3 regions of the Paenibacillus sp. plas6 genome follow, and region 3 is predicted to be linked to each of the others. Evidence: predicted binding sites of a transcription regulator. Region 3 holds the regulator's gene; each other region holds the start of a gene.

The links. Region 3 encodes LexA, which represses DNA repair genes until DNA is damaged. Its sites were predicted from a motif close to CGAACATATGTTCG; they were not measured.
Region 1: a site for LexA is predicted at 6,531-6,544, ahead of AC2TDL_RS16120 (YolD-like family protein). Genes of this name have one in related genera too.
Region 2: a site for LexA is predicted at 6,464-6,477, ahead of AC2TDL_RS01800 (YhjD family protein). Genes of this name have one in related genera too.

Annotation. Positions count from the first base shown of each region.
Region 1 is NZ_CM170151.1:3,667,649-3,675,679, reverse strand. It holds gene AC2TDL_RS16170 (glycoside hydrolase family 88/105 protein) at 1-621, shown strand, start outside; gene AC2TDL_RS16165 (HAD family hydrolase) at 731-1,297, shown strand; gene AC2TDL_RS16160 (hypothetical protein) at 1,505-2,002, shown strand; gene AC2TDL_RS16155 (MFS transporter) at 2,090-3,283, opposite strand; gene AC2TDL_RS16150 (DUF2243 domain-containing protein) at 3,431-3,904, shown strand; gene AC2TDL_RS16145 (cytochrome c oxidase assembly protein) at 3,913-4,716, shown strand; gene AC2TDL_RS16140 (hypothetical protein) at 4,735-4,962, opposite strand; gene AC2TDL_RS16135 (hypothetical protein) at 4,947-5,141, opposite strand; gene AC2TDL_RS16130 (hypothetical protein) at 5,365-5,517, shown strand; gene AC2TDL_RS16125 (methylated-DNA--[protein]-cysteine S-methyltransferase) at 5,570-6,091, shown strand; gene AC2TDL_RS16120 (YolD-like family protein) at 6,172-6,504, opposite strand; gene AC2TDL_RS16115 (anti-sigma factor domain-containing protein) at 6,638-7,453, opposite strand; gene AC2TDL_RS16110 (RNA polymerase sigma factor) at 7,437-8,031, opposite strand, start outside.
Region 2 is NZ_CM170151.1:357,486-365,516, reverse strand. It holds gene AC2TDL_RS01840 (iron-containing alcohol dehydrogenase) at 1-453, opposite strand, end outside; gene AC2TDL_RS01835 (ArsR/SmtB family transcription factor) at 660-1,574, shown strand; gene AC2TDL_RS01830 (hypothetical protein) at 1,753-2,676, opposite strand; gene AC2TDL_RS01825 (hypothetical protein) at 2,908-3,486, shown strand; PreQ1 riboswitch class I at 3,528-3,571, shown strand; gene queC (7-cyano-7-deazaguanine synthase QueC) at 3,724-4,383, shown strand; gene queD (6-carboxytetrahydropterin synthase QueD) at 4,383-4,859, shown strand; gene queE (7-carboxy-7-deazaguanine synthase QueE) at 4,900-5,643, shown strand; gene queF (preQ(1) synthase) at 5,694-6,194, shown strand; gene AC2TDL_RS01800 (YhjD family protein) at 6,542-6,952, shown strand; gene AC2TDL_RS01795 (cupredoxin domain-containing protein) at 7,086-7,475, shown strand; gene AC2TDL_RS01790 (Dabb family protein) at 7,625-7,912, shown strand; gene AC2TDL_RS01785 (hypothetical protein) at 7,927-8,031, shown strand, end outside.
Region 3 is NZ_CM170151.1:4,431,753-4,439,783, forward strand. It holds gene AC2TDL_RS19665 (HAD family hydrolase) at 1-257, opposite strand, end outside; gene AC2TDL_RS19670 (hypothetical protein) at 295-813, opposite strand; gene AC2TDL_RS19675 (DUF896 domain-containing protein) at 861-1,061, opposite strand; gene AC2TDL_RS19680 (LysM peptidoglycan-binding domain-containing protein) at 1,257-1,625, opposite strand; gene lexA (transcriptional repressor LexA) at 1,791-2,426, shown strand; partial or broken gene AC2TDL_RS19690 (NucA/NucB deoxyribonuclease domain-containing protein) at 2,709-3,089, shown strand; gene AC2TDL_RS19695 (excalibur calcium-binding domain-containing protein) at 3,087-3,302, shown strand; gene AC2TDL_RS19700 (AAA family ATPase) at 3,387-3,944, opposite strand; gene AC2TDL_RS19705 (acetylxylan esterase) at 4,141-5,100, opposite strand; gene AC2TDL_RS19710 (alpha-helical endospore appendage domain-containing protein) at 5,333-6,106, opposite strand; gene AC2TDL_RS19715 (hypothetical protein) at 6,258-6,983, opposite strand; gene AC2TDL_RS19720 (alpha-helical endospore appendage domain-containing protein) at 6,973-7,293, opposite strand; gene AC2TDL_RS19725 (glycosyltransferase) at 7,470-8,031, opposite strand, start outside.

The sequences.
Region 1 (8,031 bases), 760 kb from region 3:
AATCGGCCTGATGCGCTAGATTTGGCTGCACAGCAATTTGTGCTCTATCGCTCTTATTTATTTATGGAAGATGAGCAGTTGATGTCTCATGTATATGACTTTAAATATAATAAAGCAACTAGAGTGCCGTGGGGACGCGGCAACGGCTGGGTATTATTTTCACTAAGTGAGCTTTTAGCTGTACTGCCGCCTAATCATCAACATTATGAAACATTAATTGACTTCTTTCGCAAATTTGTAGAAGGTCTTGTAAAGCATCAGCATGAATCAGGCTTATGGCATCAAGTAATTAATGAGCATAACAGCTATCTTGAAGCCTCCTGCACTGCAATGTTTATTTATGGCATTGCCCGTGGAATTCGCTATGGCTGGTTAGATCAAGCTCAGTATTATCGCACTATTGTAGAAAAAGCATGGGACGGATTAACGACTTTAGCAATCGATCGACATGGTGCAGTTTATAAGGTGTGCAGCGGCTCTCGTTATTCCTTCGCTCCAGATTACTATATGTATGACTTACGTACAGTCGTTAACGATAACCACGGAATTGGAATTATGATGCTAGCAGGTGTAGAAATACAATGCCTGCGTCAATACGCAGAGGAGTCTGTTAGAAAGTAAACTCATCTTAGGCGTTGATTTATAACATTATGGCTTGCACGTTGGAAAATGCTCTTAGTTCGGAAATAAGTATCTTTTGAAACAATAAAATTTGACTAGGAGGTATATTATGAGCAAAAAGCTAATTATCTTTCTTGATAGCGGGGATACATTAATGAATGAGGCTACGGAAGTATATGAAGGAGATACTGAACTTGTCTTATCAGTTGAAGTTATTCCTGGCGCTGATACAATGGTAAAGGAACTGCACAAGCGAGGCTTTACATTAGCAATTGTAGCTGACGGACTAGCTCAATCATTCAAAAACGCTTTTACGCAACACGGGATATACGATTGCTTCACTTCATTAACTTATTCCGAGCAAGTGAGAGCATTAAAGCCAAGTCCGCGAATGTTTAAAGCTGCGATGGGCTCTTTAGAGCTAACCGATGAGGATATTGGCAGAATTATTATGGTCGGCAACAATTTAAGCCGCGATATTAAAGGAGCCAATCTTATGGGCATAACAAGCGTTCATATGAGCTGGACTTCTCGTTATAGTAAAATACCTGCAGACGAAACTGAGGTTCCTGATTATACTATTGCTACACCAATGGATCTCATTCCGTTAGCCGAGGAGCTTAATGCTAGATTAGAGCATGGCTTGCCTATTAAACCTGCGAAAAAACTGGTTTAGAAATTATAACTAGTTATCCTTTTATCACTAGCATATTACTAGCAATCGCCTGAATCCCTGTATTATTAAGGGGATCAGGCGTTTTTTGTTCATTCCTGTATCTAAACCTCCCCCATTATTCCATGATATTTGCACCTATTATTTCCTTATCACATATATTGTTTTGACTAATTTACTGCAAGGCTAACTAATATGAGGAGGTTTATAATGCATAATAACGACTCATCTGATGGTTCAAATTATCCATGTAATAGCGGCTATCAAGCGCGGCGTCCAATACCTGGATTTCCAGGTCCTGTTTTCCCTGGCGGCGGCTTTCCTCCAGGTGGCTTTTTCCCATTCCCACCAGCTCCAGGTGGTTTTCCAGGTTCTGGAGGTTTCTCACCTGGCGGCGGATTCCCTCCTGGCCCTGGTCCTGGACCTGGCGGCTCCACACCTCCACCACCGCCGCAAAATATTGTTAATCTGTTCCAAACAGCATCGCAAAATCCTGCACAGGCTCAAACCTTATTACAACAAAGCGGTGCTGCCACATTTGCAGCAGGCTGCGATAACAGATGGACAATTATTTTGTTAAGAAATGGGCAAGTCTTCTTAATGTTTGTCACATCCGCTAATCCTCTGGGTAATACCGTTGGCTGGATTTGGCCTACATTTACATTTGGTTCCTTCCCATCTGCTAGCATCCTCGCTTATAAATGCTAGTTCAATCACAATGCTTATAGCAAAAAAAGGAGTAACGTCTGGCGCTATTTTTTCAGACATTCTCCTTTTTATTTTCGTGCATTACAACTAGTTATTTTTCTCATTTAATTGCAGTCCGAAATTAACCTTCTCTACGAGTAAGAACATTGCGGCAATAAAAAATACAATCACGACCGAGAAAATTGAGATTGATGTTTTAGCTGCAATAAAACCAAAAAGCGGAGGTAAAAAAGCAACTCCTGTATATGCCATAGCCATTTGGTAGCCTATAATTTTAGCTGAATTTTGCTCACCAAAGCGATTAGGTGTTTCATGGATTAGGCTAGGAAAGATCGGAGCTAAGCCTAAACCAATTAGAATAAATCCTGCCAAAATTAACTGCTCAGGCACTGGAAATACAATAAATACCCCTCCAACTAATGCGGTAATTTGACCAGTGCGAATTATCGCTAAATTACTCATTTTAAAGGTGACAAACCCTGTAATAAAACGTCCTACTGTAATTCCTGCATAATATAACGCGACCCATTCCGCAGCTCTATCGGCAGATATATCTTTACTATTCACTAAGTAACTTGCTCCCCATAAACCGACCGTAGCTTCAGCCGCACAATAAAATAAAAATGCAGCGATCGTTTCTTTAAATCCTTTTAATTTGAATACATTTGAGCCGCTTGCCGCATCCTTAATAGATTGTTGCTCAACTGATTTTTTATCGACATGCACAGTTTTAGCTAATTTACTCCATATTGGTAGTGTAATAAGAAGAATTATTGCTAATGTCGCTTGCATCAGTGCTATTGTAAAATAACCCTTTCTCCACTCCAACGAATCTGTTAAATAACTAGCTAAAATAATTGGACCTAGTGTTGCTCCAACACCCCAAAATGAGTGTAACCAGTTCATATGATGTGCTTTATAATGCTTTGCAACATAGTTATTTAAGCCTGAATCTACTGCTCCTCCTCCTAAACCAAGCGGAATAGCAAGCACAATCAGCCATCCGATATTGGGAGCATAGGCTATTCCAAATAAAGATGCAGAAGTTAAAGCTGCACTTATTAATGTAAGACGTCCAGTACCGACTCTTTCTATGACATACCCACTAAATAAGCTAGATATAATAGTAGATGCTGAGGTAGCAATAGAAATATAACCTGCCGAGTCAAGCGGCAACGCTAAATCTTTACTCATTGCTGGCCAAGCACTGCCAAGTAAAGAATCAGGCAAGCCAAGGCTAATAAATGCTAAATAAATTATAATTAGTATAAATGTAGCCACTTTACTCCTCCTAGTTGTCATTTTCACTTCGACTAATCTTAAGTATAGCAAAATGTTTGACCTTATGCTGAAATGGCGATAATAAAGATGCAATTGTTTAAAGCAATTGTTAAACTACAAGAAGTGAAGAAGGGAATATTACTGTCAATGGTCACAGTCACTAGCAGATGGAGTACAATCAAGCGTATCCGAGCTAATTTTTGGTCTGGATTGCTCTTTGGTTTAGGAGCTGTCTTGTTTATTGATGAAACTATATTTCATCAAATCTTGCACTGGCATCATTTTTATGATAAATCAACTACCGAAATTGGCTTAATCTCAGATGGATTTCTTCACGCCTTTAGCTGGTTTGCAACAATTGGCGGATTGTTTTGGTTAGCTAATTTAAAAAGACATAACATATTCCTAAAGATGATATGGTTAGCAGGATTGCTAGTTGGGGCAGGAGCTTTTCAGCTTTACGACGGTACAATTCAGCATAAGCTAATGCGTATTCATCAAATTCGTTACGTCGATAACGTAATTATCTATGATTTAGTTTGGAATATCATTGCAGTTCTATTGCTCATTTCTGGCTTCATATTTTTCGTAATAGCGAAAAAGAAAACTACTGTTGTGTGAGGCAGCCAATGATCAATCATATTTCTAACGATCCTGTTCATTTTGCTAAGCTTGATGTTCTTACTTTCTTTATAGCACTACTTTTGACTTGCCTATATATTGGGTTCGCTATTGTCTCAAACTCCTATCGGCATCTGCGAAAATGGCCCTTTCATCGCTATTTATGCTTTGCGTTAGGAGCGTTTTGTGTAGCGATAAGCTGTGTCGGTCCATTAGCCCATTTAGCTCATTCTAATTTTGCAATTCATATGATTGTCCATCTTTTGCTTGGCATGCTTGGTCCACTTCTTATTGTGCTTGCAGCACCGCTTACGCTTCTATTGCGAACTATTCATGTAAAAGCGGCGCGGAGATTCGTTAAGCTTTTACATCGCCCGCCATTCTCTTTAGTTGCGCACCCTGCTATAGCCAGCATTTTAAATATTGGGGGCCTGTGGCTGCTCTATCGGTCGAATTTATTCTACATCATGCAGCAAAACTCGCTATTGCATTGGCTTATTCATCTGCATATTTTTTTAGCAGGCTACGTCTTTACTGTATCACTAATTTATATTGATCCGGCACCGCAGCATTACAGCTTTCGTTATCGAGCAATTGTATTTCTACTCGCTACTGCTGCCCATAACCTATTAGCAAAATATATTTATTTAGCTCCTCCGCTTGGAGTTGAGCAAGGGGAAGCAAAGCTGGGCGGATTACTCATGTATTATGGCGGGGATGTGATTGATGCCATTATAGTGTTTATATTTTGCTGGCAATGGTATCAACAAACTAATCCATATAAAGTCAAAATGGGCATGAAGACACTGTGAGCCTTGTAATATTGCTGTTTATTGATGCTGAGCATACATTAGTTCAATTCCTTCAATATCATCAATAAAAAACCAGTCATCTTCTACTTTGAATTTGCCAAATTGCTCACTTATCCCTTCGATAATACCTATGACACGAAGCTCCTCTATAGAGTCTGACAATGCAATCGATACAGGAATTCGCAGCTCCATCGCTTGATGCAGCATTTCGCTAATCGTTCCTTGATCCCTTAGCTTGCTTTCCATTGGATTACCTCCATATCAATAATTCCAGCCTTTGTAAAGCTGCGTATTCCTTTCGCCTGCAGGCAATACCCAAGTAGTTTATGCTCTCCTACGGCAATGATATGCACATTACGAATGGAGATTTGCTTTTTACTGTCGATATATATTAATTGCACCAGTTTTCCAATGTATTGTTTCATCACTAATCACCCTCTTTTATTATATACGAACATTTGTTCTGTTTCAATCTTAAAAAAATTTTACCTGAACCTCACTTTTTAGCATCCGCTTATGCTTTTTGACGTATTACATATTGTTACGTGTTTTATGGTGCATTTTACTTACTGCTGCACATTGCTTAACTTACAGGGAAAACTTAACTTGAAAGCCTTAATTAGTTTTCATATCTGAGGTGATGATAAATTGTTACGCAAGCGTAAAAATAAACGATTTGCCCAAGAACGCAAAGCTAGAAAGCAGCATGATTCTGATCTCTTTTTTCTAGATGTGTTGCTTGAACTGCTTGTATACGTTCCACGCTTAGCTGTTCGTTTAATAAAAGCGCTGCTGAACTAACAACAACGTTTATCTAATACTATCAGCAGCCTTTTTCCGCATTGGAGGTCTTATGAAAAAAGCTTTTATGCCCACCATATATTGGTCCATTGTTTATTACGAGGATTGGAAAATTCATCTTGCCGCGACAACGCAAGGTTTATGCTTTATTGGCTCTAACCACGGTTCATGGGCAGAACTAGAGCGATGGGGAAATGCTACCTTCGATTCCCCTCTTTTTATTCGTAACGATAAGCAGCTTGAGCCCTTTGCCAATGACCTCATTGCTTACTGGCAAGGCAGCTTAACTGCCTTTTCAATGCCAATCTGGTATAAAGGAACTGCTTTTCAAGAAGCAGTTTGGCAAGCCTTGTTTTCCATTCCATACGGACAAACCTATACTTACTCGCAAATTGCTGAAGCAATTGGCAAACCGTCTGCTGTCCGAGCAGTTGGTGCTGCAATTGGCGCAAATCCACTGCTTATTGTCATTCCTTGTCATCGTGTCATTGGTAAAAATGGCACATTAACCGGTTATCGTGGCGGAATTGACATGAAAAGCAAGCTATTGCAATTAGAGCAGCAAATCAGTTAAAGCTGCGCTAGTTGTTATGCTTATCATTTTTGCGAGGTTTGGTTAGCTAGCTTGAAATTGTTGAAGCCAATATACATAGCTTAACCTCGCTCCACCCGCTCCACATCCGCTAAAGAAAACCATTGACCGTTTAGCTTAAAACGTTGAAGCTGTACGTCAATTCGCTCCACTCTCCCTGTTATTCGAAGCTGCTCATAGCGATCATATAAATTAACGATTAGCGGTACCTTCTGCTGTAATGACTGCTGCAGCAATCTGTTAATCTCCTCCTGCTGCTGCTCATCAAGCACAATTTTCTCCCGTATTTTAAGTGATTGATTATATTGCTGTAACGCTTTTCGATGCTCTGGCAGCATCATTTTCGACGACTCCCATAATAAGTTTTGGTTTGGGGTTAATTTATTAATTTTCATGCTGTTTCTCCTCCTGCTGTAATTCACGAACATACGTTCTATTATATTACAGTATCATAAAAAATATTCATGCTCAAGATAAAAAAGCTGTCCAGAAAGTCATTCAACATCGACAAACTGAACAGCTTCTAATCTATTTTTGCTTCACAATTAGCACAATTGGCTTGGAGGTCGGTGCTTTACTGCCACCTTTAGGCTCTACAGTCAGCGTAATAAAATCAGCAGGATGTAATGGAGCTGGAGGACTAATATAGAGATGCCCTTCTGTACCGACCAGTTGAATGATGCCAAGACTGCTCGCCTGATCACCTGAAATCGCCCAAGCCTGATAATCATTCAAACCGATTTGCTGCAAATTTTCCAGCCATAAAAACGCCTCGCTCCAATCTTGTTTAAGCCATATATAGCCACTGCTCGCTTGTCCTTCAGCAGCTTCGACCCGATAACGCGCACTATTCTCTCCCTTGACAAAGGATATTGCTGCAGGCTCATAATGCTGAACATATTGGTCAAGATGTCGATCCGAATTAGCGGAAAATAGCCGAAAATGGATAAAAGTAAAAACTAGCAGTAAAACAGCAGCGGCAGAGCTAAGAGCTATTTTATGCTGCTTAGTTTTATGGAGCAATTGACGCCAAGCTGCTTGTTTTTTGACATGACATTGCAATGAACGAAGTTTTTTCTCTGATAACTCATGCGCTGGATTGCTTGCTGCTTCAAGCTTTTGCGTTGCTAAAGTATGCGAGGCAGTTTCATTAGTTGCTTCATTTAGATCGCCAAGCAATTCCCCCCATTGCTCTACTAATTGACGACAAGCTATACAGCCAGGAAGATGCTGCTCAAGCTGTTGACGCTTAGCAACTGGCAAATGATTTAAAATAAAATCAATCCATTGCTCTTCACGATAGCCATTTTTACATTGGTCATGTTGTTCAGTGGCGTTGCTCATAAGCATCACTCCTTTCATTCACTGTATGCCATCCTTTTTTCTCAAGCTGCTTACGTAAATTCCCTATCCCATAACGCAGCCACGACTTCACCGTGCCTAAAGGAACCTTCCAATCGTTCGCCATTTCCTGATGTGTTTTTTCTTTAAAATAAGCTGCATAAATCGCCCTTTGCTGTGCAGTGGGCAGCTCATTCAGCGCTTCACGAAGCAGCTCTTGCTCAATCTTCGACATTGCAGCAGCCTCTGGTGAAGCGGCCTCAACTGCTGTCACTTCATCTGAAAGCTCCGTATTATGGTCAAATATAGCTGCAACATACGCGCGGCGATGTTTTTTCCGTACAAAATCTTTACTGCGACTGCGTGCGATAATCGCAATCCATGCATCAAGCGAGCCGCGGCTGCTGTCGTAATGCTGCGACTTGCGCAATACTTCTAAAAACACATCATGACAAACTTCCTCTGCTTCCATGCGATCATTTACAATTTTTAAAGCAATATGCATGACGAGCGGAACATAATGTCGATACAGCTCATTAAAGGCTTCAACAGAGCCTTCACGAATAGACTGCAATAGCTCA
Region 2 (8,031 bases), 460 kb from region 3:
TACCATGCTTCCATTCATTTCTGTGCCTGTGGCAGCCAACGTTAATACTGTACCGATTGGAATCGCAGCTTGAATTTGAGCTTTATTTGTAAAGAAATCCCAAACATCGCCATCGTAAGGAACACCTGCAGCTATCGCCTTAGCAGCATCAATCACACTGCCGCCGCCTACTGCCAATATAAAATCAAGTCCATGCTCACGAATTAATTTAATTCCTTCATAGACACTAGTTAATCGAGGATTTGGCTCGATACCGCCAAGCTCGACAAAGTGAACGTTTGCTTCGTTAAGCTGGCTGACAATGGAATCATATAAGCCAGAACGTTTTATGCTATTGCCACCATATACGAGTAGTACCTTTTTGCTATATGTAGCTGTAATGGCTCCTGCCTCGCTTGATTTACCTTCACCGAAAATAATGCGAGTAGGGTTATGAAATGTAAATGGTAACATCTTAAACCTCCTTTTGTTAACTTAAAAGTTATTCAATTTATAAGGGTTTAACACTTTATTTATTTTATTTCACGGAAAATAGCATGTCAATGTTATATGGATTGTTGATATGTTAACTTAAAAGTTATACAATTGGCTATGTATGTGCGCTCCCAGTATAATATAGAGGAAGCAGTAGTATTTAATGAGGCGAAGGAGTTAACTTTATGGAGGTTGCTGTTAATCAAAGCAATTATTCTATTTTAGAAAGTTTTTCATCACCAACTAGAATTAAAATTATCGAGCTGCTTAATGCACGACCAATGAATATATCAGAGCTTTCTGAGCTGCTTAATATTAAATCACCAATGGTTACACGTCATATTCAAATGCTAGAGCAAGCAGGCATCGTGCGCAGTGAGCTTGTTAGCGGCAAACGAGGACAGCAGAAAATATGTTATTTGCAGCTTGATCAAATGATTTTAAATTTCAGAGGATCATCAGCTCCTGCGAAGCAAGCTGAGCAGAAGTACGAGATTTCAATTCCAATCGGAATGTATGCTAATTTTGATGTTAAGCCGAGCTGCGGGCTCGCTTCTGGAGAAGGAATGCTAGGTCTTTGTGATGATCCGCGCTATTTTGCTGATCCAATGCATCGAGATGCAAAGGTGATTTGGTTTAGCAGCGGTTTTATCGAATATAAAATACCGAATTATATGCTATTCAATGAAACTGTACATTCGCTTGAGCTGACACTTGAAATTTGCTCAGAAACACCTTGTTCGGTTTCTCATTTACAGCCATCTGATATTTTGTTTAGCATTAACGGATTAGATGTTGCAGAGTGGACTTATCCAGGGAAAATGGAGAAGGGGAGAGGCTTGTACACTCCTTCATGGTGGCATAAAGATATTACTCATGGCGTGATGAAGCATATTCGCGTGACAGATCAAGGCACATTTATTGACGGTCTGCAAGCTTCTCATATCACTATCGAGCAGCTAGGTTTAATTGCAGGGAAAGAAATTGTACTTCGAATTAGCAGTAAGCAGGATGCAAAACGCTGTGGCGGAATGATGCTGTTTGGCAGCGGCTTTGGCAATTACAATCAAGATATTCAATGTACCATTACTTGTAAGTAGTTTCTAAGCTCTGTAGTTTAAAGGTTTGAGCAGATAGAATTAAGGCAGCAGCTATTATTTTTTTGTATATTTTCACATAGGGAAAGAAAAAAGCGTCTTGTTTTGCCGCCGCACAAGAAAGTTCTCTTGCGCTTGCTGAACAAGACGCTTTATTTATGTTATTTTTGGAGAATTTCAACTATGAATTTGGCAAGGTGGAAGCGTAATATTCCAAGAATTCCACAGCTTTTTCATAATTAGGTGCATTTTGCCGAATGCCAACATAAAGCTTCTCATGTGCGATCGGCAGATTTTTGGCAAGCGCACTTTCGGTCAAATCAAGCATATAAAAATGCTCTTCACCTACCACTTCACCCATATCCATTAAAGCTCCTTTTATAGCAAAACGGCTGTTTGCTAGCGGAGCAAGTGATTCGATTGTTTCAAGGTCAACATAGAGTTCTTGTTGCATTGACCAATCTTTCATGAAATCATCTGCAATATAAATGTCTGGTGTCTCGGTAGCGACCATAATAAATGCTTTTTGCAAGTAAGCATACTGCATACTTTCATCTGCTGGTACGAGAATTAGTTCGGTCGTAAAGCGTTGAAATTGCGGAAAATCATTGAGAAATTTTTCATTCGTAGTTTCATAGTTTTTGTCTTGTGCCGTATCATAATAGTTACCCATAAAAGTGACGGATACATCAACAGGCGGCAAGCTTGCCAGATAGCGTTTTTCCTCCAGTCTATCCATATAGGCTACAACCCCGTAAATAATGGCAGCAACTATTGCAATGGCAACAAACGTATGAACTTTATAATAGCGCCAAAAATGATCGAATTTTTTTGCCTGTCCTGCAAATTTTTTATACTTTCCGTATTCTTGTTGCTCATATTCCTCGGTATATTTCTTGGCTTCATAATCTAGTATTGCTCGATATGCAGCTGTGAGCTTATCAAAATCAAAGTTATCATCGTTTTCAACTGCTTGCCCCTGTGCCGCCAACTTTGTGCGTGCACGATGCTTGCGCAGCACTTGCGCGTATCGCTGTTCAACGAGATCTTTACTTGCGAATGGTTCGAGCCCTAGCTCTTCGTAAGCTTGTTTTATGTCTTCCATTATGTCACCTCTACCTTGAATTACATTCCTTATTGCATTATGTTTAAACCACCATATATCGATAGTATACGACATTTTACAGGTAGTTGGCTGTATATTTTTTGTATAAATCTTTATATTGCTGCCGCCAATGGATGACTGGAATAATGTTTTTATGATTATTGTACGTTGATTTGCTGCATTAGTTGCATAAATCATATATGATTCGCTAGAAAGGGATGAAGAAATTTGTTGTTTGATCCTGTTGTGTTTGAAAACTTAAAAGTCGCGCTGGAGAACCAGCTTTATGATTTAGATAATCTTGATGGAAGGATTGCGATTATTAATCGCAGCGATCAGTTGAACCTGGCAGTTATGTCGCGCACATGGTCGCTTACTTTCACCTTTCCGCAACATTTGCCTAACCCTTCACTAAGTGCAGAAATTGTACTGTACAGTTCGATTGAAGATTTGGCAGATGAAATATTGCAGCGTGAAGGATCATCTCCAGCTTGCACGTTGTCCCTTAAATTTGTTTGTCCAGTACATAACCCACATATGACTTGTCCGCAAATTGAGGAGCTTATTATGTCAATTTGGCAGCGGGAGCTGGAGCTAAAGCAAGTATTGTCTGCAAAATTTGGAGATGAGACAAAACAAGGGGATAATGAGCAGGATTGGCTGCCGCTTTGCTATGAAAATGCCATTTATCTTTCATTTAATAGGAGAATTAACGAAGATCAAATGGAGGATATTGAGCAACTGCTGGAGCATATCATTATAACGCTTGATGCACTTAACGAGCTATGTTATAGTAACTTTGACAATTGAACAAGAAATCTGAGCTTTAGTCATTTATGGCTAACGAAGTCTCAGGAGAGGTTCGCGAACTCCCTCTATAAAAAACTAACAGAAGCGATTTCCTGCTTTAGGAAGATCGTTGTTTTGTGTTCGGCGTGTATTGCACTTTCTGCAATCCACGCCGTTTTAATTTGGAATCTCATATGGGGCGTGTAGCTCGACTTGTTTCGATTGATCTTAAGGTAAACGAAGGTCAGGAGGAACGTTATGTTACAGCAAGAAAAAGCAGTAGTCGTGTTTAGTGGTGGACAAGATAGCACCACATGTTTATTTTGGGCTTTAGAGCAATTCGCTGAGGTTGAAGTGGTAACCTTTAATTATGGTCAGCGACATTCGCTCGAGCTTGAATGTGCAGCAGCCATTGCCAAAGAGCTTGGTGTAAAGCAGCATGTTCTGGATATGGGGCTGCTTAATCAGCTAGCACCAAACGCTTTAACGCGCAACGATATTGAAATCGAGGCTAAGGATGGAGAACTGCCTTCAACCTTTGTAGACGGCCGCAACTTATTATTTTTATCGTTTGCTGCTGTTTTAGCTAAAGGCATCGGGGCAAAACATATTGTTACTGGAGTGTGCCAAACCGATTTTAGCGGTTATCCCGATTGTCGTGATATTTTTATTAAATCTTTGAATGTTACCTTAAATCTATCAATGGACTATGAATTTGTTATTCATACACCACTTATGTGGCTAACAAAAGCAGAAACATGGCAGCTTGCCGATCAGCTTGATGCCTTTGATTTTGTAAGGGAGAAAACATTAACCTGCTATAACGGCATCATTGCTGATGGTTGTGGCGAATGTCCAGCATGTCAATTGCGTCGACGCGGCTTGGAGCAATATTTAAGTTTACGGGAGGGGAAATAATGTTACAGCAAATTTATCCTCAAGTGCAGCATCCCTTTGCTTATGAGCTAAATAAAGATTTTCAATTTGCAGCAGCTCATTATGTTCCTTCTGAAAAAGCTGGAAAGTGTCAACGAGTGCATGGGCATACGTATTTTGCGAATGTCACGATTGCTGGTGATGAACTAGATGATACAGGGTTTTTAGTTAATTTTGCAACAATTAAGAAGCTTATTCATGATCGTTTAGATCATACTTTGTTGAATGAGCATCAGGAGCTTTTTAGTGATACGGTTTCACAGCAGTTTCCGACAACGGAAGTTGTTGCTCGCACAATTTATGAGATTATTACAGAATATTTACAAGCAACAGCCAACAAGCCATACTGCTTGCAGGTGTTTTTGCGGGAAACGCCGACAAGCTATTGTATTTATCGTCCTGTGAAGTTGTTGCGCAAGCTGCAAGGGGGTGGCAACGGTGATATCATCCTTCTCTAAGGCATTTAGTGTTAAGGTAGCGGGGGATGCTAAACAGCAGTTGTCTGCAACTGCTGCTTCTGCTCGTCCTATTCCTGTACTCGAAATTTTTGGTCCTACTGTGCAAGGGGAAGGGATGGTCGTTGGACGAAAAACGATGTTCGTCCGCACTGCTGGCTGCGATTTTCGCTGCTCATGGTGCGATTCTGCTTTTACCTGGAATGGAACTGCAAAGGATGAGATTGAGCTATTAACTGCTCAGCAAATCCTTAGTCGGCTAGATGAGCTTGGCGGCAGTTGCTACGATCATGTGACGCTTTCAGGCGGAAACCCAGCATTGCTGCCACAGCTTGGTGAGCTAATTAAACAGCTGCATGAGGCGGGGAAGCAGGTAGCACTGGAAACGCAGGGCAGTAAATGGCAGCCCTGGTTTACGGAGATCGATCAATTAACTATATCTCCTAAGCCGCCTAGCTCTGGCATGAGTACAAATTGGCAGCAGCTTGATCAAATTATTAAGTCTTTACTCCAGCATCAATCAGATTTTTGCTTGAAGGTTGTTGTGTTTGATGAAGCGGATTTGAATTATGCAAAGGAAGTGCATCATCGCTATAAGGGTGTACCTTTTTATTTGCAGGCTGGCAATGATCAGCTTACTGAGCAAGATCAAGCGCAATTATTACCGCATTTATTATCACGTTATCAGTGGTTAATCGAGCGGACGATGACAGATGCGGAGTTATTATCTGTATTCGTCTTGCCGCAGCTTCATACTTGGGTATGGGGAAATAAAAAAGGTGTTTAATTTATCAGCTTAACTACTCATTAATTTTACGGAGAAAGGATAACAATACTATGGCAGAAGGAAGATCAAAAGATGAATTGCAGGGGGTTACCTTACTAGGTAATCAAGGTACAAAATATCCGGTGGATTACGCACCGGAAGTGCTAGAATGCTTTGAAAATAAACATCCTAATCGTGATTATTTTGTAAAATTCAATTGTCCTGAGTTTACAAGTCTTTGTCCGATTACAGGTCAACCCGACTTTGCGACAATTTATATTTCTTATATACCAGATATTAAAATGGTGGAGAGTAAATCACTTAAATTGTATTTGTTCAGCTTCCGCAATCATGGTGATTTTCATGAGGATTGCATCAATATTATTATGAATGACTTGATTAATTTAATGAATCCACGTTATATCGAAGTTTGGGGCAAATTTACTCCGCGCGGCGGCATCTCTATCGATCCGTTTACAAACTGGGGGCGTCCTAACACAAAATATGAAAAAATGGCGGAATATCGTTTAATGAATCATGATCTGTATCCTGAAAAAGTGGATAATCGATAAAGCTTTGAAATAATCTTTTTTCATCTTGCTTTTTAAAGGCTGCTGCTTTTATTTGTTTGGAGGTAGCAGTCTTTAAAGGCGAATTCCTCGCTAAGCTTCTGTTTATTATTTATGTATTTAATCTGCACTATTTTCGTTTCTTCACTTACTAATTGTCCTAATTGTCTATTTATTGCATTTCACAGCCCTGATCCTTATTTGTTGCATCATGTTACGTACTTATTGAGCACCTATATAGTTGCATATTTACTGTTTTTTTGTATATAATAAGAACATACGTTCGGTTATATAGAAATGGAGCGATGGGAACGCTGTTCATATAAGCTGTTTGTGCAGGAGGTGCAGGAATGAGTACGCAGCAAGATCAGCTTAAAGTAAGAATAGCTAAGCCGAATGCAGTCTCACATGCTCCACGGCTGCAACGGCATGAATCAGATGCCATCAAGCAGTATATGTTGTTAGAGCTAGTATTGCTTATTATTGATCATGATATTAAAGTTATTGGCTTATCAAAACTCAAATTGCCGCGATTGTATGAAACAGTTTTGCGCGGAGTACAGGATAGAGTGCTGCTGGATATGGCAAATTTACGTCGTATGTTTCGTGAGCATGGGATAAAAATGTATGAGCGGTTAAAGCAGCATGACGGTTTATTAGTGAAATTTGTCTGTAGAGGGTATCATCATGAAAAAATGCTGCTTTGGAGTGTCGTGAAAGTGGAATGTGAAGCGTTGCTTAAGCAATATATGTCTCAATAATTCGCAAAATGTTCATCGTTTTGTCATAAAGATGAAAAAATATTCACATTTGTCTAGTTAGTAGTTGAGAAAATTCGGTAATCTTAGGTAATATAGTGATAGACATTATGATATAGAAGGGGAGCACAATGTAATGCACAAATGGATTATGTTTACACTTGTATCAATCGCCTCTATTATGGCAGTATGTCTTGTTGCGTTTGGCTTGCCAGAAAAACCTGTAGATGAATCTGCAGAGTTGCCAGAAGGAACAATCTTAATGAAAATTATCGCTTCAAATGATTTTACTTTTAATCAAGATGTGTACGAGGTAAAAGTTGGAGAAACGGCAATCATGAAATTTTCTAACAAAAGCGGGATTCATGGTGCTGAAATTCAAGAACTAGGTATTAATTTGGACAAAGATAATCCAGAAGCTACTTACACATTTAATGAGCCAGGGGAATACAAAATTATTTGTAGCATTCCTTGCGGACCAGGACATGCAACAATGGAAGCAAAAATTGTTGTTACAGAAGCTTAAAAGTAAATCTTTATTAAAAGAGCCCAGAGGGGGCTCTTTTTTCATTTTGCAGAAAGATAAGTATAAATAAAAAACAAGGTTGTCGTGATAAGGGTACTAGGTTATCATAAAAAGTAATACATCTGAAAAGTACTGAGGAGGCAAATTCATTGATTACACACATCGTACTATTTAAATTAAAAGATAACTCGCCAGAGAAAGTTGAAGAAACAGCGCAAGTACTCCGTAATATGGAAGGAAAAATTGAGCAGTTAAAATATATCGAAGTTGGTGTGGATGTGCTCCATTCCGCTCGCTCTTACGATATTGCATTAATTACAAAATTTGATTCAATGGCTGATTTAGATGCGTACCAAGTTCATCCTGTACACCAAAAAGTTATTGCACATATGAATGAAGTGCGTGAATCATCAATTGCAGTTGATTACGAAAGTTAAGAGGGGTCAACATTATGGGTGACGTTTATGAAATGTTGACGTATTTGCTCGTCATCATAATAAGCTGCTTTGTAATGGGAATAACGCTAAAGCGTAAAGCGAAAAAAAGACTCAACGAA
Region 3 (8,031 bases):
TCAAGTTGACGAAATTCTTGTTGCTCTCCTTCTGCAAATCGTGCCCATAGCCCTTCAAAAGGATTAATTCCAATTTTCTTCGTAAATGGGAATGCTTCAAAGGCTTCATATATTTTTCTTGCTTCAGAGCGAACTGCTGCTTCTAGTAAAGACGGATCAATATTTTTATTTTTTTCCGCAGCGTACTCACAAGTTGCACGAAATGCTTCCTCTACACTACGAGCATCCCAAAGTAGCGTATCATCCAGATCAAACATTACTGCCTTTTTCACGCTTGTTTCTCTCCTTTATTTGCTATAGTTCAGTCCAAGTAATATTATGTTTTTCTGCTAGCTTCTTTAACTCAACCTTCATATCCTCAATGGGAAAGCGATTGAATGTTTTATTAAAAGCCCAGCTACTACCATTTTTCGGAATAATGATAATGTAGCCGCCTTGAACTTTAATCTCTTTAATCGCAACTGCAAATAGCTGCTTGTCCCCCATAATGCGACGTGACTGTATATAATCTTTCCCTATCGCAAGATAAGGCTTTCGGAAAAAAAATAGAGCTGCTAAAACAAGATAAGCAACATTTGTTAACCAATACATTGCATCTAGCTCGTAAACAGGATTCATTAACAATAAAATGTTATACATCCCAATAAACAGAATAAGTACAATTGGAAAAACGATATTTTGCCCTTTGAACACGATTTTATTATCTTGTCCAGCCGCTTTATTAAGCTGCACATCCCCGAGCCCAGCTTTTTTCCGTTGCTTATTTACCAGTTCCATATTTTTTCTAACTTTTCTTTCCCAAGAACGAGACAAGCAAACTCCTCCTCTATCTATATTAATTTCTGCTTATCTTTAAGAAATTAATGCAGTGGTTTACTTTCTGAAGTTTCATCCTCTACATATTTTATGCTATCAAGCTGTTGTTTAAAATTGGCTTTAAACACAGAGAGATATTGCGCTCTTAATTTTTCACGCTCTTTTTCCTCTGCCTTCGTTAAACCAACAGATTTATTTTTGCGCGCTAGCTCATTAATACGCGCAACCATTTTATCCATATCCATTTCATCCACTCCCCTCTTTATCAATACAAACTTCTGCCGGCTACGGTCGGGAGTTGCACTTTGCATCCCTATTACAATGATAAACCTTTGAAAAAATCCACAACAAATTTATTATAGCAAAAAAGCTTATAAAGTAACATCATTTACTGATGCCTTATAAGCTTAGAAATATTTTTAGTTATTATACATTCCCTATTAAGGAAGCTCGGGCAGAATTAGCTGTTCGCCGGGCTTAATCAGATCACTCTCTAAACCATTACGTTGCTTTATTAAAAATACAATAAAGTTAAGATCTTTGTGCTCATAATGTCGACTTGCAATATTCCATAATGTATCACCAGTACTAACTGTTACAACTGATTCACCATCAAGCACAGCAAATTGTGACGAAGAACTGCCGGCAGCAGCAGTAATTAAATATAAGCTAGTTATTATTAAAACTATAACCAATAAACTAAATATCCATTTATAGATTTGTGTTGAATTGGTATTTCCTTTTTTATGATCTAGCGATGTCTTAATGACCTCATAGCCTTGATATGCATACGGATTATAAGTTGTCATCTCATGTCACTCCCAAACATTTGTTCTGTTTTTATAATATGCGAACATATGTTTCTTGTCAATAGATTCTACCAAAAAATAAGAACATATATTCTCAAGAACTTATGTTTGTGCGAACCGGAGTTCTATGTTATAATTTCCCTAATAATAATGGGAGTTGATTATATGAGCAAGCTTTCTAAGCGCCAATTAGAAATATTGAACTTTATAAAAAAAGAAGTAAGAGAAAAAGGATACCCTCCTGCTGTTAGAGAAATTGCTGAAGCTGTAGGATTATTATCAAGCTCTACAGTACACGGTCATCTAGATAGATTGGAAAAGAAAGGATACATACGCCGTGACCCTACTAAACCACGTGCAATTGAAATATTAGATCATGATGATGAATATACAGATTCATCCGACAACGTAATTCCATTTCCTGTTAAACACATTCCGATTATCGGTAAAGTTACAGCTGGTATTCCAATTACCGCTACTGAAAATATTGAAGATTACTTCCCGCTATCCTCCCATTTTGTTGGTGAGCATAATGTGTTTGTTCTAACTGTTGTCGGTAATAGTATGATTGAAGCTGGTATTCATAATGGTGATCTTGTGATTGTTCGTCAGCAACAAACTGCAAACAATGGGGATATTGTAGTTGCAATGACGGAGGATGATGAAGCGACAGTAAAAACTTTCTATCGTGAAAAAGATCATATTCGCCTACAACCTGAAAACTCATCAATGGAACCAATTATTCTAAAAAATGTTACGATTCTTGGAAAAGTCATCGGATTGTTCCGTGATATGCATTAATAATAAGCATATAATAAAAAAATGATGACCATTATCGCTAGTTGGCATAATGGTCATTACTATTCAGAGGACATTTCCTCGCAATTATCATTACGGGAGGAACCTGTATTGAAATCATTAAAGTTTTTTGTCCTAGCTCTATGCTTATTCCTTTCAGCCTGTGGTCAGCAATCAAATTCACACTTAACATCAACACAAGCTATAGCTGAACCACAGCAAACCAAAACTCAATCTGAAAATCAGATAGCTACGGACACGGATGCAGAAGAACTGCTGACAGAGGTGCAAAATACAGAAAAAACTCATTCTAATATTGTCTCTTCAAAGCAAACTGAGCCTGATGATTACGACTATGTTTTAGAATTTCCTAGTGACAGCTATCCTGAAACAGCATTACATATTTATTCAGCTATTGAAAATGGACATTCCGATGTTTGCACAATCGATCGAGACGGTGCAGCTGAACGACGTAAGCAATCGCTAAAAAGAATTAGCACTAGAGATGGCTATGATCGAGATGAGTGGCCAATGGCAATGTGTGCAGAAGGCGGTGAGGGGGCAAGTGTTGCATATGTTGATTCAAGCGACAATCGCGGTGCCGGAAGTTGGATTGGTCATCAGCTCTCCGCCTATGAAGATGGCGAACGTATTTTATTTATTGTGGCAAAACCAAAAAGTCTTTTTGGAAAAACTAACCCTAACACAGATAAAAGTGAATTAAAGTTAGATGAAGATTTGCAAGCTGAAGTTGAAGAACCTCTCTACAAAAACTGTACAGAGGCTCATGAGGCAGGGGTCACTCCATTATTTGAAGGAGATCCTGGCTATAGCAAAAAGTTAGATCGCGATGGAGACGGCGTTGCCTGTGAATTATAGAGAATAATATTAATAAGCTCGTTATCCAAAAAAAATAATGGCTCTATTCAACTACCTCTTCGGGTAGGAATAGAGCCGTATCCATTATAACTGAAATTTCTCCTTAATAATTTGGGCAACTTCAGTAGGTTCCAAAAGTGTATTATTGATGCGAATATAGTTTTCTTTTGTTATTTCCCCCGGCAATGAGTTTATGCGATAATTTTGTATCGTTGCTCGCAGATCCTCCTCAGATTCTTCAATATTTCGTTTCGATGGTTTTTGCTCAAGACGAAATTCACTTCGGTTGCGCTGCAATCTTGTCTCCATATCTGCTTCCAACTCAACGAAATACGTTTCTCCACCCTGTTCTTCGAAAATTTTGCAAGTTTTCTGTACAAAATCCCAATCTTCCTGCAGATCAAAAGCCCAAATAAAGGTAAAAATTAAGCCGTATTGATTACTTTTAGCAAAGGCTTCAAACAACTCTTTTCTCACTATACCGGCTAATCTCATTGTTTCAGGTCCATATCCGAAAAATGGGTGAAACAGTTCAATCGACATATGGTTATGAAATAATTTCAAATCAGTGATTTTTGCTAGTTCAATGCCAACCGTCATTTTACCAACTGCTTGAGGACCAAACACCAATACAAACTTCATATCGCTCCCTCATTTCAAATAATATAACAACTCACACCCCAATAATATCCTATATTATTATATTTTGTAAATTCACTACATAAATATTTAACCATATAAAATAAATTAAGAGGAACTTATGCCCAAGTTCCTCTTAATTCATATTGAAAGTTTATTATATTGTTACCAATAGTTGCTTAGTTGCTTGCTAATATCCCTAAAGACCTAGTAAAAATTGCATCACTTTATCATTAAAGCCAGGATAATGTTCATGAGCAAAATCAGGATAAATCTCTAACGATTTAGGCGCTTTAATTTTGTTGTAAGCAGCAAATTGAGTTGAAGGTGGACAAACGGTATCACTAAGCCCTACCGCCATCAATACCTCTCCTTGAATTCGCTCAACTAGATACTGAATGTCAATATAACCTAGCTTTGTAAAGACTTCGTCCTCACGTTTATGCTGTGGATCAAAATAACGGAAATATGACTTAAGCTCTGCATATGCATCCTTACATAGATCCATTTCCCATACGCGACGATAGTCACTTAAAAACGGATGGACTGGAGCAAGTCGCTTAATTCTAGGCTCTAATGATGCACAAGCAAGTGTCAGCGCACCTCCCTGTGATCCACCCATTGCGCCTACACGATCTGGGTCAACCTCTGGCATATTCATAGCGATACCTGCCAGCTGCGCCGTATCCAAGAAAACATGTCTAAACAATAAGTTATCTGGATGATCATCTAAACCGCGAATAATATGACCATTTAATGTGTTCCCTTTTACCCCACCAGTATCCTCTGATTTTCCTCCTTGACCGCGAACATCCATTGAAAATACTGAAAAACCTAGAGCAGCGTAGCCTAACTTATCATTCCAGTCTCCAGAATGTCCATAGTATCCGTGAAATTGAACAACGGCTGGATGTGGCTCAGCCACATGCTTAGGCTTTATGTATTTAGCATGAATCCGCGCACCTCGTACACCTGTGAAATATAAATCATAACATTTTGCAAATGGAACCTGAAACTCACTTGGAATCAGTTCAACATTAGCATCGACAGCTTTCATTTCAGCTAACGCACGTTCCCAGTATTCAGCATGATCCTCAGGCTTAGGATTAATTCCTTGATAAACAAGCAGTTCTTCTAGTGGCATATCAATTAGTGGCACTTTGTTTCTCCTCCTAAATGCTAATGAGCTTAAAAATTTAAATGATGTGCTTTAAGCATAGATCCATTGTTTTTTTTCTGTCAACAAAAAAAAAACAAGCTGACATTAATAAAATCGCGATGTCAGCCGTCTTTATATTTATATTATTCAAACATCTATCATTAAGAGAAATTGAAAATTCGTAAATAAGTAACAAATTCGCTATTCTTTTTTTCTCAAATAGACGTCTTTTTTATTCAAGTAAAACAATAGAGAGCGATGCACCTAAACCTTCATATAAATTTGTATCCCTTGTATTACCAAATAACTTAAGCGACAATTCCGCATCAACTTCTAAAGCTACAATAATTGTGCTGCTATAGCAGTTCATGCCACTAATACTTGTTAACATGCTAGGCGTATAGATTGTATTATTAATTGTCAATGCAATAAATTCTCCTGTAATTAAATCAATATTAACTGTATAAGAAATAAGATACTTCCCTGATAACGGAACGATAAATGAAGTATTTCCTTCGTTTGCTTTTATCCCGTTTAAAACTTTATTGTCTGGCAAAGAAATAGCTGAACCTGCGTTATTAATTTCAATAGAGCGATTTGAAGTATTAGCAGCAAAGGCATTCGTCGTAATGACAACTGGATTATTGGGACCAGCTGATACTGCTGACGTAATCACACTTCTTTCCTCTTCTATTGCACTTCCAAAACGATATAAACTAATAATGCTTTCAAGCTTCGAATGCAAAAACATTTCGTTCTTCATTGTCGAATTTAGTGTTTTTCGGACTGATTCATTTACTTCAAGTATCTCATTAATGGTGGGAGATGTTGGTGGCGTCATTCCTGGAAGTTGACCAAGCACATACTGAAGCTTTTCTCCCTCTGCATTAATAATATGACTTAACCCTAACTCCTCCATCACGATCGAAGTAATTAGCAAATTGATAACATCATCACGATTAAGAGAAATTTCCGGTGTAATATTAGGGATATTTGGTAAAGACATATCGTCCCTCCCGTCCTAACGTAATGCATCACTTGCTTCCAAATGTGATGAACCACGGATTATGCTTTATTGACTCACTTGCTTAATATGTATAAATTTCAAAGCTATAAGCGATAAAAAAGAGAATGAAGTGTTCGTAGTTTACAGTGTTCTATAGTCCTTTATCGTGCTTTATTGTTCTTTGTCTTGTTAGCAGCCAGCTTCTTAATTGACGCAAACGCACTAAAATTACAAAACGTGACTCTAAGTCTAATATTTTCGTTGTTCCCCAAATCTCCTCAAGCTTTTTTATTTCCTGATAAAGTATGTTCGTTACTTTATGTTCTTTCTTGATAGTGTGAAATAGCGTGATCCGATCAACATTCATAATAAGTTGTTCAATATGCTCAAGACATGTATAAATAAAAAGCAATTGATTCTGCTTTAGCTCACAACAATGATACATATTCTCCAGCCATTTATATTGGTCGTTTAATAAACGACAAATTGCTATCGCTAAATGTTCACATTGAATTCTTAATTTAGTGGAGTTCTGAATAAATAAATCGGTTTGATTGTATTCTATTAAGCGTAATATAATTTGCTTCTTAATATTAAAAATGATTAGCATATGATTAAGGCTACCGAGCCAGTTTAAATTATTTAATAACGTAATCGTTGCATTATCTACTTCGATCTCATTATCATAACTAAGATCTTTCTCTAATTGCTGCTTTCTAAAACGTGTCAGGTAATCTGTAAAGGTTGTAATTAAACTTGAAAATGCTGTAATATTATCAACTAATGATTGCTCAAGAAGAAGGCTGCTCTCTTTTCTTGATAAGCTTTCCTTATCTATTTTCCATGTTTCTAAAGAAAAAAAAGAGCTATTCATCATAACACTCATCTTCCCGAATAGCTTGGTTATGCAGCTCCATATCAAGCAGCTCTTCCAATTTAGTAAGCAATAACATTTGATTTTTCATTATGCTTCGCATAACTTTATCTACGGAACGATTTACACGAAGATAATGTTCGATACAGGCATCTTCAGTCTGAAGGATTTTTTGAATTTTTTCACCCTCGGCATTTAATATATGAGATAATCCAATTTCCTCCATTGCAATTGATGTAAGTAGCAGGTTGTATACTTCCTCTCTTGTTAACGTAATTAATGGATTAATATCTGGAACAGTTGGAAGTGACATATTCCTCCTCCCCTCATGCTGCAATAGTAAGTAGATCACCTAACAATATCTATCAGCTCATTGGATTCCCTTTTCCTTCTTTAAGCTTGGACAGGTTAATTAATGATATGATTGGCTTCAACGAAATATGACAATGTCGGGAAGGAGAGTCTAACCTATTTACGAAATGAAAAAGATTACTTCCATTCAACTAGGTTCGGGGCTGGATCTAAAATAGACTCGTACTGCTCAAGAAAACCATAGTTTGCTTGGGGATCTAATTGCTTATATCTTTTAAACTTTGCTATTCTATCCTCCTCTTTCGCCCATCCGAAATGCTGAACTCGCAATGGATTGTATAACATCTTTTCTGAATATACTTCTATCGGAAAACGACCGCAATGTTGAACGCTCTCTTGCCATGCATTATTCCGTTCAGGATTATGTCTTACTAGTAAAGGAACGGGACGAAGATGTGCGTTCCAATACGTGTCTTCACGATAGTGGGTTTCACTCCACATATCATACAAGCGAAATGAAACGACATCGACTGGAGATGAATCGGTGATTTCGCGAAGCAAAGGACCAGCTCCCGACTCGAACCGTTCATCTGCATCCATATTCAATATCCATTCTGGCTTAGTCGCTATAGTAGCATTCCATTGCTGCTGGCGAAGGAGAAATTCAGAATGAAACCTAGACTGTTGATTTCGAATTAAATGAAGTGGAATATTAGAAAGCAGTTCCCAAATAATCCAA